One region of the Sphingomonas sp. 22R3R2A-7 genome, then DNA from elsewhere that is predicted to be linked to it. Evidence: riboswitches for the same ligand, from Rfam matches in the RefSeq annotation. Region 1 holds a riboswitch; the other holds the start of a gene.
The links. A riboswitch is a leader RNA that binds a small molecule or an ion and turns the genes downstream of it on or off. The one in region 1 is predicted to bind thiamine pyrophosphate.

Region 1 (6,859 bases):
CACCGCCTGCGCGCGGTTGATCGCGTCGACTTTTGCCTGGTGATCGTTCGCCGCGAGCTTCTGTGCGGTGACGTCGACCGCGAACTTCACGACCTTGACGGGCTTGCCGTTGAGATCGAGGATCGGATTGTACGTCGCCTGGATCCACACCTCGGCACCGCCCTTTTTGAGGCGCTTGTATTCGCCCGCGTCATATTCGCCGCGGCCGAGCTTTTCCCAGAACACGGCATAGGCGTCCGACTGCGACGTGCCCGCATCGCAGAAGACACGGTGATGCCGGCCGCGGATCTCGTCGAGCGTATACCCCGTCAGCGCGAGGAAATTCTCGTTCGCGTCGAGGATCGTGCCGTCCATCGCGAATTCGATCACCCCCTGTGCGCGATCGATCGCGCGCGCGCGGCCCTCGAACTCGACGTCGCGGCGCTTCTGGTCGGTGATGTCATGCGCGAACTTGACGACCTTGCGCGGCTTGCCCTCGATGTCGAGGATTGGGTTGTAGGTCGCGCGGATCCAGACTTCGCGTCCACCGCTCGCGATCCGCTTGAAGACGCCGGAAACGAATTCGCCCGCGCGCAGCCGGTTCCAGAGATCGGCATAGTCGGGCGATGCGGCATAGCCGGCGTCGCAGAAGGTGCGGTGATGATGGCCGACCACGGCGTCGCGCGCATAGCCCATCAGCTCGAGAAAGTTGGCGTTGGCGTCGAGCACGGTGCCCGCAAGGTCGAACTCGATGACCGCCTGCGCGCGGTCGATCGCCGCCGCGCGACCCGCTGCCTCGACCATCGCAAGGCGCTGCGCGGTCACGTCCATCGCGACCTTGACCACGCCCGTCGGAATGCCGTCATAATCGAACAGCGGGTTGTACGACGCCTGGATCCAGACTTCGCTGCCGTCCTTGCGGATCCGCTTATATTCGCCCTGGTCGAGCTCGCCCTTGCCCAGCCGTTGCCAGAACTGGCGATAGGCCGGGCTCTGCGCATAGTCCGCGTCGCAGAAGATCCGGTGGTTCTCGCCCGTGATCTCGTCGAGTTCATAGCCCATCAGCGAGAGGAAATTGGCGTTCGCGGTGATCACGCGCCCCGACAGGTCGAACTCGATCAGCGCGAACGCCCGGTCGATCGCGGTGATGCGGCCCTGATTGTCGACCGTCGCCTGATGCTGCGCGCTGATATCATAGGCATAGCTCAGCACCGAGACGAGCTGGCAGTTCTTGTCGAACGTCGGCACGAAGATCTCGCGAACCCAGACATTCTGGCCCGGGCACGGGGTATAACGCCGGATGACCGTGTCGGACTCGCCGCGCTCGAACCGGCTCCAATAGGTGTCGGCGTCGTTCGCCTGGCGCTCCGCCGCGGTCCAGAACATGTCGAACCGGCCGCCGGTCATCGCCTCGCGGGCAAGCCCGGTCAGTTCGAAGAACTTGGCATTGCCGTCGATCAGGTGGCCGTCGGGCGAATATTGGCAGATCGCGAGCGCGCCGTTGATCGCATCGAAGCGGTGCACGATGAGCGCGGTATCGTGCAGGCTGCCGGGCGTCACCGCGCCCATGAAGACCAGCTTGCCCCCGGTCCCGGACAGCGCCCCCATCAGGCCCTGGACATGCATGCAATGGCCCTGCGTATTCGCGAGCAGCCCCTCGACCGCGACCGTCGTCGCGTCACCCGTCGCCAGTTGCGCGATCGCGTCGGGGTAGTTCGGGAACAGCGTCGCGAAGGTCGCGATCGCGTCGACCGACGCGAGGATCGTCCGCGCGGCCTCATTCGTCTCGATCAGCGCGCCATCGGCGCTGAACGCGAGAACGATCATCTCGTCTGCCAGCGCGGCGGCGGCGCGCGCGCTCAGGTCGACAACAACACCTTCCAACGACATATGATGCTCCAGCCATCTTTCGCCTCATTATAGGATCGGCGCGACCGCCGCGGATCGAGGCGCGGATTTTGGCGAAGCGATCGTCGCGGCGATTGCGCTTTGCACCGGGCATCGCAGCGCCTAAGGCGCGCCTTCCCCGGGGGCCGCTGACGCGCGGCTGAGAATTGGGCTGCAGCCCATGACCCGCTGAACCTGATCCGGCTGATACCGGCGTAGGGAGGGCCAACGGTTTTTCCGTCGTTCCTCCGCTTGGAGTGGACGTGCGCACATTCGATCGTGGCTTTTCGACATCTTCGGTTCGGCTGCAGGGCCGGCGGCCTGCGTGCGCGGCGATCGCGCTGGCGGCATCGCTTGCAGCGGCGCCTGCGACGGCGCAGACCGATCCCCGCCCCGGCACGCCGTCTGCGGATCCCGCCGAGATCCGTGTCGCCGGCCAGCCCGATCCCGCAGGCCTGTTGCCCGACCAGCGCGTGCCCTGCGCGCAAAGCGCGATCTCGGCCGAATTTATCGCCAAGCAGGCGCCGACGCTGAACGCGTTCCAGCTCGTCACACTGCTGCCCGGCGCAAACGTCGCGTCGAGCGATCCCTATGGTCTCTCGACGAGCTCGAGCCTCACGCTGCGCGGGCTGGGTCAGGACCAGATTGGCGTGCTGATGGAGGGCGCACCGCAGAACGACATCGGCTATTATTTTGCCTATCCGTCGCAGTTCGCCGACCCGGAGAACCTCAGGCAGATCGCGCTGGCGCAGGGGTCGGTCGACATCGACTCGCCGACGGTCGGTGGTGCGGGCGGGCTGTTATCGCTGAAACTCGACGATCCGGGCGCGCGACCCGGGGCGGTGGTGGACCTGTCGCTCGGTAGCTACGCCGCGCGGCGGGCCTTTGTCCGGATCGATACGGGAACGCTCGGCACCAGCGGGATCAAGGCGTTCCTGTCCTATTCCAATACCCGCGCGAACAACTGGCGCGGTCCCGGCTACGACACCCGTCAGCATATCGACGCCAAGCTGCTCCGCGAATGGGGCGCGGGCAATCGCGCCAGCCTCGCCGTGTCGTACAACGACGCCAACACGTCGAGCTACCCCAGCCCGACGCTTGCCGAATGGCAGGCGCAGGGGCGCGACTTCAACTTCGCGCGCGCGTATCGGGCGGGGTCGACCGACTATTGGCGGCTCTACCGCGCGCCGTTCCGCAACCTCTATGCGGCCGCGCCGGTGCACATCGTGCTCGGCGACCGCCTGACGCTCGATACGACCAGCTATCTCCAGTTCGGCTACGGCAACGCACCCTATGGCACGCAGCTCGCCACGACGGGCAATTTCCTCGGCAACGAGGCGCTTGCCGATCTGATCGCGTTGCCGGGGGCGATCGACGGGGTGGCGACCGTGCTCGGCAACTATACCGGCGACCAGGTCCGTGGCGGCAGCGTCGGCAAGCTGACGTTGCAGGCAGGCGTCCACCGCATCACCGCCGGGCTCTGGTTCGACTATGGCACCGACCGCGTGACGCAATCCTATACGCGCGTCGATGCCGACGGCGATCCTGCGGACCGGTGGGGATATCGCGCAAAGGCGATCCGTACCGCCGATGGCCGTCTGCTCGCCTATGAGAACCAGCGCACCGTCACCGTCACCAAGGCAGGATTCATCGCCGACAGCATCGCGGTCACGCCGCGGCTGACGGTCGATATCGGCTTCAAGGGCGTCAACCTGCTCCGCAACGGCCGCAACTATCTGCCCGGTCCGCAGCGCGAGGTGCGGCGGAGCAGCTTCGCGGCATTGCCCCGCGCGGCGATCCACTACCGCCTCGACGACCGGCAACAGCTGTTTGCCAACGTCACCACCAACTTCCGCGCGCCGAACGAATTCGCGCTCTACGATTATTTTTTTGGCGGCGAGGTCGTGGTGCAGGGCACGAACGCGCTCAAGAACGAATATTCGGTGTCGCAGGAGATCGGGTACCGCTTCATCGGCGAAAGCCTGTCGGCATCGGTCACCGGCTTCCATTACGCCTTCAGCAACCGACAGCTCGCGACGGTGATCGATCGCGGCGGTGCGCAGGTCAACGGGACGCTCAATGTCGGCGGGCAGACCTCCTATGGCGTCGATGCGGAGATCGACTATCGGCCGGTCGCCGGGGTCAGCCTGTATCTGTCGGGCGAATATCTGCGCGCGCGGATCGACGACGATCTGCCGATCGGGTCGGATTTCCTGCCGACCCGCGGCAAGCGGGCGGTGTCGAGCCCGACCGTCCAGTTCGGCGCCGGCGGCCTCTACGACGATGGCCGGTTCTTTGGCAGCATCGCCTCGAAATATGTCGGTCGCCAATATTCGACCTTCATGAACGACGAGAGCATCAAGGGCTATGCGACGCTCGACCTGTCGATCGGGGTGCATCTCGCCGAGTGGCTCGATGGCAAACGTACCGACCTGCGCATCAACGCGATCAACGTGACCGACCCGCATGTGCTCGCGGGCGTTCAGGCGGTCAGCACCAATGCGCGCGACGTGGCGGGGCGGGGCGGGACGATCATCACGGGCAATGCGCCGGCCTATTATGTCGGCAGCGGTGCGGCGGTGATGGGCACGCTGTCGCGCGCGTTCTGACATGACGACGCCGTCGTCCTCTGCCGGCCACCGCGTTCACGGCATGGGCACCGCGCTCGAGGCGCCGACCTGGCCTGCCATCACACCCGAGGAAGCTGCGGCGATCCTCGCATGCTTTCCCGCGGCGGGGCGGATGACCGCGCTCGAATGGCAGTCGCCGCGCCCCTTTTCGGCGGCGACGCTCGTTCGGACGACGACGGGTGCGTTCGTCGTGAAGCGGCATCATCACCGGCTTCGCTCGCCCGCCGGTCTGGCCGAGGAACACGCGTTCATCGCGCATCTCGCCGCCCGCGGCGTCACCGTCGCGGATGTCCTGCGAACCGCATCGGGGGAAAGTGCGGTCACTGCGGACGGATGGACCTATGAGGTGCATCGCCAGGCGCCCGGCGCGGACCTCTACCGCGATCGCCAGTCATGGACGCCGTTCCTGTCGGGCGCGCACGCGGGGGCAGCGGGCGCCGCGCTCGCACGGCTCCACGACGCGGCGGCCGGTTTCGATGCGCCTGCGCGCACGGTCCAGCCGCTCGTCACCAGTCTTGCGATCCTGTCGGCCGCGGACCCGATCGTCGCGGTCGAGGCCTATGTCGCGGCACGCCCCGCGCTCGCTGGCTATCTCGCGACCAGACCATGGCGCCGCGAGCTGGCCGCGCTGTTCGCAAGCCTGGGGCAGGGGCTCGCGCCACGTCTTGCGGTCCAGCCGCCGCTGTGGACCCACAATGACTGGCATCCGTCGAACCTGTTGTGGGCGGCGGACGGCAGCGTGGCGGCGACGTTCGACTTCGGGCTCGCCGGCCGTACCAGCGCGGTCCACGATATCGCCACGGCGATCGAACGCACGGCGGTCCGCTGGCTCGATCTGGGGCAGGGGGCGGATGACAGCATTGCCGATCCCGACGCAGCGGTCGCACTGCTGCGCGGTTATGCCACCGTCCGGCCGCTGGGCAGCGCCGACCTCGGCATGATCGCCGCGCTGTTGCCACTGGTACATGTCGAGTTCGCGCTGTCGGAGATCGACTATTTCGCAGGGATCGCAGGCGATCCGGACGCGGCGACGCTCGCATGGGACGGATACCTGCTCGCGCACGCCGAATGGTTTCGCGCAGGCGCCGGACGCGCGCTGCTGCGTGCGATCACGCAGATGGAGAGCCAGCGATGACACCGCTCGAGATCGCCGCGGTGCTCGTCAGCTTCACCGGTATCTGGCTGACCGCGAAACGGCGCATGCTGTGCTGGCCCGTCAACCTCATGGCCTGCGCGCTCTATTTCAAGCTGTTCCTCGACGTGCGGCTCTATGCCGACATGGTGCTTCAGGCGCTGTTCGGGATCGCGATCGTCTATGGCTGGATTTCGTGGCAGCGCGGCGCGCGCGATGACGGTGCGATCGTCGTCGAGCGCCTGCCCGCCAACGCCGTCGTGACCGGCCTCGCCATCGGGGCGGCGGGGGCGGTCGCCGTCGGCTGGTTCACCAGCCGGTTCACCGACGCGGCGCTCCCCTGGATGGACGCCGCGTTGACGAGCTTCAGTCTGGTCGCGCAATATTGGACCGCACGCCGGCATGCCGAAAGCTGGCTGCTGTGGATCGCGGTCGACATCCTGTATGTCGGCATGTTCGTCGTGAAGGGCCTGCTGCCCACCGCGGGGCTCTATGCCGCGATGGTGGTTCTCGCGGTGATCGGGTATCGGCGCTGGCGGCAGACGGTGCCCGCGCTGCACGGTTGAGCCAAGCGCTGCGTCATCCCTCGAACTCGCGTTCGACGAACCGCATCCGCCTGACGATCGCGACGAAGAAGGCGGTCGACCAGCCCAGCAGGATGATACCGTTCGCCCCTTCGATCGCGCCGACAATCCGCCAGTCGACCCCGAGCAGGACATCGCCATAGCCGATCGTCGTATAGGTGGTGGTCGAGAAGTAGAGCGCGCTGCCGAGGTCGGCGAGCGCGCCCGTCACCAGGTACAACGCGGCATAGGCCCAGATCTCGATCCCGTGCAGCACGAACAGCGCGATCGCGGCGCCGACGATGCCGACCACGTCGCGCCAGCGCCGACGCGGACTGAGCGTTTCGTCGCGCCGTCGGATCACCATCAACAGCCCCGCAAGCCCGGCAAGATGGACCAGCGTCGTCAGCAGGACCATGGCGGTCGACGTCGCCAGCTGCGTGAAGAGGGTCACGGGCGACCACCGCATCCGGGCCCGGCGCCAGCGGCACATACGGCATCGCCGCGGCCAGCTATCGCGCCGTCACCGCAACTCCGGCAATGCCGCGCGATCAACGCAGTCCACGCAGATCCGTATGGACCGGGCCGTCGGACCCGGCCGGATAGCCGTGACGGCGCGCCTCGCGATCCTCTTGCGCGATCGCCCGGCACAGCGGTGCCGCCTCGCA
Region 2 (6,859 bases), 1.9 Mb from region 1:
CTCCTGCGTGATCTTCATCGAGCAGAATTTGGGTCCGCACATCGAGCAGAAATGCGCGGTCTTGGCGCCTTCCGCGGGGAGCGTCTGGTCGTGATACTGCTCGGCCGTGTCGGGATCGAGGCTCAGGTTGAACTGGTCGCGCCAGCGGAATTCGAAGCGCGCGCGCGACAGCGCGTCGTCACGCATCTGCGCGGCGGGATGCCCCTTCGCCAGATCGGCGGCGTGTGCGGCGAGCTTGTAGGTCACGACGCCGACCTTGACGTCGTCGCGGTCGGGCAAGCCCAGATGCTCCTTGGGCGTGACGTAGCAAAGCATCGCGGTACCGTACCAGCCGATCTGTGCCGCGCCGATTCCGCTGGTGATATGGTCATAGCCCGGCGCGATGTCGGTGGTGAGCGGCCCCAAGGTGTAGAAGGGCGCCTCGCCGCAGACCTCGAGTTGCTTTTCCATATTCTCCTTGATCTTGTGCATCGGCACATGGCCGGGGCCCTCGATCATCACCTGCACATCGCTCTTCCACGCGCGGTGGGTGAGTTCGCCGAGCGTGTAGAGCTCGCTGAACTGTGCCTCGTCGTTGGCGTCGGCGATGCTGCCGGGGCGCAGCCCGTCGCCGAGCGAATAGGCGATGTCATACGCCTTCATGATCTCGGTGATCTCGTCGAACCGCTCGTAGAGGAAGCTCTCCTTGTGGTGGCTGAGGCACCATTTCGCCATGATCGAGCCGCCGCGCGAGACGATCCCGGTGACGCGCTTGGCGGTCATCGGGATATAGGCGAGGCGCACGCCGGCGTGGATCGTGAAGTAATCCACGCCCTGCTCCGCCTGTTCGATCAGCGTGTCGCGGAAGATCTCCCAGGTCAGCTCCTCGGCAATGCCGCCGACCTTTTCGAGCGCCTGGTAGATCGGCACGGTGCCGATCGGGACGGGGCTGTTGCGCAGGATCCATTCGCGCGTGTCGTGAATGTTGCGCCCCGTCGACAGGTCCATCACCGTGTCGGCGCCCCAGCGGATCGACCAGACGAGCTTGTCGACCTCGGCCGCCACGTTCGAGGCGACTGCGGAATTGCCGATATTGGCGTTGATCTTGACCAGGAAGTTGCGACCGATCGCCATCGGTTCGGATTCGGGGTGGTTGATGTTGTTGGGGATGATCGCGCGGCCGCGTGCGACCTCGTCGCGGACGAATTCGGGGGTGACGAAGTCGGGGATCGACGCACCGAAGCTTTCGCCGTCGCGCTTGTATTCCTTCAGCATCGCGCGGCCGAGATTCTCGCGCGTCGCGACATATTCCATCTCGGGCGTGATGATGCCGCGGCGGGCATAGTGCATCTGGCTGACATTGGCGCCGGCCCTGGCGCGCAACGGGCGAGCGATGCTGCCGGGGAATTGCGGTACGCCGCCCGAGCGGTCGGGGCCGAGCTGGCCGTTATCCTCGGGCCGGATCTCGCGCGCGTCGTAGCTCTCGACGTCGCCGCGCGCCTCGATCCACTGGCGGCGGAGCTGCGGCAGGCCGGCGTTGATGTCGATCGTGGCGCGCGGGTCGGTGTACGGACCGCTGGTGTCGTAGACGCGCAAGGGCGGCTCGGAGCAGCTGGGGTCGAGCACGATCTCGCGCATCGCGACGCGGACGTCGGGGCTTGAGGGCACCGCGACATGGATCTTCCTAGACCCGCGGATGGGGCCGGTGGTGACGCCGATATCGGCCTTTTCGCTGCGTGCTTCGTAATCGGCCATGCGCTTGCTCCTAAAGGTCTCGGAGCAAGGCGTGCGGTTCTGTGGCGACCGCTCCCTCCCTCCGCCGGTATCAACCGGATCAGGTTCAGCGGGTCGAAGGCTCCTGCCTTCCTCTCAAGCGCGGATCGGCGCTCCCCGGGGTAGGGCGAGCATAGGCGCAACGGACGGGGGCGCAAACGAAAAACCCCGCGCGGCCGGCCGCACGGGGTTTCGGGTCGATCGGCGGGTTGCGATCAGAAGGTGTAGGTCAGGCCCACCGCGCCGAGCCACTGGTCGGCATCGCCGACGTCCGCGACGATCGGGCTGTCCTTGTACTTGCCGAGCATGCGGCCGTAGAGCACGCCCGCGCCGACACCGAACCCGCGGCGAAGATCGCCCGACAGGCTCTGCAGCGCGAACGCCGAGACGTTGACCCGGCGGAAACCGCTGTCGTTGATGTCATAGGTGCGCAGACCGCTGTTGATCGTGCCGATCGGCGTCACCGCGGCATAGGTCCGGCCAAAGCCCTTGCCCGCATAATCCGCCGACAGGCCGAACGCGACCAAGGTGCGGACCGATAACGGCGTCGTGTAGTTGACCTGCGGGGTGATGACATAGCTGTCGTGCGTGCCCGACACGTCGTGGATATAGGCGACGCGCGCGGTCAGCGTGTCGTAATCGCTGGTGATGACGCCGGTCTTGCCGATCCCGACAAAGCCGCCGACTTCGTACGCGGTGTCGATCTTCCCGAGCGCGCGGACCTGGCGGTTGTCGACCTTGCCGGTGCGATCGGTGCGGACCGCGGCGATGACGCCGACTTCGTAGTTGATGCCGACCGAGCCCGTGTTGGGGATCAGGTTGACGTAGAGCTGCGTCCCGCGCGTGAAGAAGTCATGCCCGCGCACCGTCCCGATCGCGACCGCGCCGGGAGTGAAGCTGTTGCTGTCTGCGCCCTCGTAATCGGGGAGCGACGCGACGCCCAGCCCGAGCGTGATGCGGTTGTTGTCGGCGGGATCGGTGATCGGCGGGGTGGGGTTGGGATCGGTCTGCGCAAGCGCCGGGGTGGCGACAGCAAACGCCGCGGTTGCGGCAGTCAGGACGAGAGAGAATGCGCGCAAGGACGTGCTCCGGACAAAAAGGTTCCACCGCGCAACGCGGCAGTGCGTCATTCGGTCCGCTATCAACGTCAGAAGATATAACGCATTTTTACTTGTTGTATTTCGGCATCACCGGCGACCGCGAAGCGCGCGGCTGAAAAGGATGGTGGTCCGAAACGCACCGGGGCGTTGCGCGAGAAGCCAAAGCCCTCGCGCGGGATACCCGCGAACGTGTCGAGCTTCGAATTGCCGTTCTCGTCATGAATGATCGCGAGCGCATAGCCGCGCTGCGGAAGTCCGGCGAAACTGGTCGTCCGCTCGTTCGCGGGCAGGTTGCGGGTCAGCGCGTTCGCGTCGTCGATGCAGGCCGGGAAATTCTGCGGGTCGGCGGTCAGGCAGATCCGGATCAACCCCTTGGTCGAGCGGACATTGTCCACGCGAACGTCAAGCCGCGTGACCGGCGCCGCCGCCGCCAGGGTGGCCCATATCGCCGCCGCCGCCGCGAGCCGCAGCATAGGCGCGTGCCGCCTTGTCATGCGACTTGCTGAAGTCGCCAAGGCCTCGGTCGGTGCCGCAGAGCCGATCCCAAAATCGGAAATAGAGCCCATAATTGCACCTGTACTGTTCGTGATGTCGCTGATGGTGGCTGGCCGTGATCAGCCATTCCCCCAATGCCCCCCGCCAGATGAACCGGGGAAAAACTTCCCACCCCATATGGTTCGTGACTCCCATAACCGTCATGATCGTCAGGACCAAACCCAGTCCACCGACATGGATCGGAATCAGGAACACCAGTAGCGGAATTATCACAGCGCCGGTGATCGCCTCGATCGGATGGAACGCCATCGCCGCCCAGGCGGTCGGCGGACGGCTGGCGTGGTGCAGCGCATGCGCGAGCTTGAACGGCTTGGGCCGGTGCATCCAGCGATGCGTCCAGTAGAACCAGCTATCGTGCGCGACGAGGAACAGCAGCACCGACACGGGCAGATACCAGAGCGGCATCGCGTGGATGTCGGTATAGATCTGCGTCCAGCCGCGGTTCTGCCACCCCCAGGCAACGACGCCTGCGGGCACGCCGTAGATCGCCGCCGAGGCGATGCTCCAGACGATCTCGCGCCGCATCTGTGCATCGAGCCCGCGATAGAGCCCCGGATGCCGCGCGCGCGTCGCCGCGGCGAACGCACCCGACACGATGAGATAGCGCACGCCGACGATCACCGTCATCGCGAACGCAGAAAGAAGGATGGCCAGCGCGATCGTCATGCCGCTGCGTATAGGGGCTTTTTGCGGGCGGGGTAATGGGGTGTCGGGCGCATGCATCCCGAAGGCGTGGCACGGTCGTGAAGAATCCGGCCTATCCCGGCGGTCCGGACTCAGCGCGACGGTCGAGGATCAGGATAGGCTTGTCGTGGTACCGGCCGGTCACGCGCTCGACATAGCCGAAGCGCGCGGCGAGCCGGAGCGAGGGCGCGTTGTCCGGATCGATGATGCACGTCGTGGCGGCGAAGCGCGGATCGGTCCACGCGAACACCGCGGCGAGCGCTTCCGATGCATAGCCCTGCCCCTGCGCCTCCCCGGTCAGCGTCCAGCCGACTTCGGGACCTGTCGCGCCCGGGCCGTCGATCGGCGGCAGGATCGCCCGCCGCGCTTCGATCAGGCCGAGATCGCCGATCAGCCGCCCGGTCGCAGTCTCGCGCACGATCCAGCTGCCATAGCCATAGGCGGCCCATTGCCCGATCGAACGCAGCAGCCTTATCCACACGTCCTCGCGACTGCGCGGCACGCCGCCGATCATCGCGTAGACGCGCGGATCCGCCCACATCGCCGCACACTCGTCGAGATCGGCAGGCGCGTGACCGCTCAGCGTCAGCCGCGCGGTCGTGAGCGTCGGGGCCGGCGGATGGCGGTGACTGGCGTCGCTGGCGGGCGTCGGGTGCGTGGGCGGCATGGTGGATCCGGTGTTGCTGCCGGCATAGTGGCGGAGATGGTCGCGGCGCGCCATGCCTCTTCGTGCGCTGGTGGCGCTGGCCGGGGGTGTTTTGACAGGATCGCGCAACGCGGTTCGCGGCCTTCCCGAGGGCCGGGTCGCAGGCTTTGTCGAAGGCTCCGCATCCCGCCCGTCGTCCGGTTGGCAATGCAGATTGTCTTCGCCCGCGATTGCACGGGAAAGGCTGTTTGCCGGGGCGCAGCTTTGCGCTAGTCGGAGCCATGGCATCGACGATCCCCTGCGACGTCGCGATCGTCGGCGCGGGTCTGGCCGGCGGGATGATCGCGCTGGCGCTCAAAGCCAAGCATCCGACGCTCGACGTGCGCCTGGTCGATTCGGCCGACAGCGTCGGCGGCAATCACCTCTGGTCCTTCTTCGGCAGCGACGTGGCGCAGACCGATCGCTGGATCGTCGCGCCGCTCGTGGTGCATGCGTGGCGCGGCTACGACGTGCATTTCCCCGCGCATGCGCGCACGATCGACGAGACCTATTATTCGATCGAAAGCGAACAGCTCGACCGCGAGGTGCGCCGCGTCCTGCCGCGCGACGCGCTGATGCTCGGGCGCAAGGTGCTCGGCGCGAGCGCGACCGCGGTGGTGCTGGCGGATGGCGACCGGATCGAGGCGACCGGCGTGATCGACGCGCGCGGACCGGGCGACCTGTCGCTGCTCGATCTGGCATGGCAGAAATTCCTGGGGCGCGAACTGAAGCTCGGCGCGATGCACAAGGCACCGCGGCCGATGGTGATGGACGCGAGCGTCGAGCAGATCGACGGCTATCGCTTCGTCTATTGCCTGCCGTTCAAGGCGCGGCGGATGTTCGTCGAGGATACCTATTACAGCGACACGCCCGATCTCGACGTACCGGTGCTGCGCGAGCGGATCGACGCTTATGTCGCGGCCCGCGGCTGGTCGGTCAAAGCGATCGCGCGCGAGGAATCGGGCGTGCTGCCGGTCGCGATGGGGGGCGATTTCGAGGCCTATTGGCGGTCGACCGGCGCGCGCGTCGCCAAGGCGGGGATGCGCGCGGGGATGTTCCACCCGACCACCGGCTATTCGCTGCCCGATGCGGTGCGGACCGCGTCGGCGATCGCCGCGCTGCACGATTTCTCGGGCGGCACGCTCCACGACACGACCTATGCGATGGCGCGCGCGACGTGGAAACGCCGCGGTTTCTATCGCATGCTCGACACGATGTTGTTCCGCGCGTCGGAACCGGCGGAACGCTATCGGATCCTCGAACGCTTCTACCGGCTGTCGCCATCGCTGATCGGCCGCTTCTATGCCGGACGCTCGACCATGACCGACAAGGCACGCATTCTCACCGGCAAGCCCCCCGTCCCCATCGCGCGCGCCGTTCGCGCCATCGCAGGCAGTATGAGATCATGAAGACAGCTATCGTCATCGGTGCAGGGTTCGGTGGGCTGGCGCTTGCGATCCGGCTGCAAGCGGCGGGCGTGCAGACGACCATCGTCGAGAGCCGCGACAAGCCGGGCGGTCGCGGCTATTTCTGGGAACGTGACGGGTTCACCTTCGACGCAGGCCCGACCGTCATCACCGATCCCGACTGCCTGCGCGAGCTATGGGCGCTGAGCGGACACGAGATGAGCGCGGACGTGACGCTCGACCCGGTGCTGCCCTTCTACCGGCTCAACTGGGCGGACGGGACCAATTTCGACTATACCAACGACGACGTGCAGATGCGCGCCGAAATCGAGAAGCTGCACCCCGGCGACTGGGCGGGATACGAGAAGTTCCTCGAATATTCGGCTGGCGTGTTCCGCGAAGGCTATGAAAAGCTCGGCCATGTCGCGTTCCTCGACTTCGGGTCGATGATCAAGGCCGCGCCCGCGCTTGCGAAATACCAGGCGTGGCGCTCGGTCTATTCGATCGTGTCGGGCTTCGTGAAGTCGGAGAAGCTGCGCGAGGCGCTGAGCTTCCACACGCTGCTGGTCGGCGGCAATCCAATGACGACGAGCGCGATCTACGCGCTGATCCACAAGCTGGAGCGCGATGGCGGCGTCTGGTTCGCGCGCGGCGGCACGAACCGCTTGGTCGCGGCG

Region 2: another riboswitch for thiamine pyrophosphate. It lies ahead of thiC (phosphomethylpyrimidine synthase ThiC); the one in region 1 lies ahead of QP165_RS02860 (TonB-dependent receptor).

The regions. Positions count from the first base shown of each region.
Region 1 is NZ_JASPFR010000001.1:630,420-637,278, reverse strand. Features, by position in the region: gene QP165_RS02865 (PAS domain S-box protein) at 1-1,869, opposite strand, end outside; TPP riboswitch at 1,997-2,105, shown strand; gene QP165_RS02860 (TonB-dependent receptor) at 2,172-4,475, shown strand; gene QP165_RS02855 (phosphotransferase enzyme family protein) at 4,477-5,631, shown strand; gene pnuC (nicotinamide riboside transporter PnuC) at 5,628-6,194, shown strand; gene QP165_RS02845 (ion channel) at 6,208-6,645, opposite strand; gene QP165_RS02840 (hypothetical protein) at 6,743-6,859, opposite strand, start outside.
Region 2 is NZ_JASPFR010000001.1:2,486,974-2,493,832, reverse strand. Features, by position in the region: gene thiC (phosphomethylpyrimidine synthase ThiC) at 1-1,734, opposite strand, end outside; TPP riboswitch at 1,774-1,882, opposite strand; gene QP165_RS11915 (MipA/OmpV family protein) at 1,968-2,831, opposite strand; gene QP165_RS11910 (DUF2141 domain-containing protein) at 2,900-3,247, opposite strand; gene QP165_RS11905 (sterol desaturase family protein) at 3,255-4,073, opposite strand; gene QP165_RS11900 (GNAT family N-acetyltransferase) at 4,165-4,812, opposite strand; gene crtY (lycopene beta-cyclase CrtY) at 5,019-6,185, shown strand; gene QP165_RS11890 (phytoene desaturase) at 6,182-6,859, shown strand, end outside.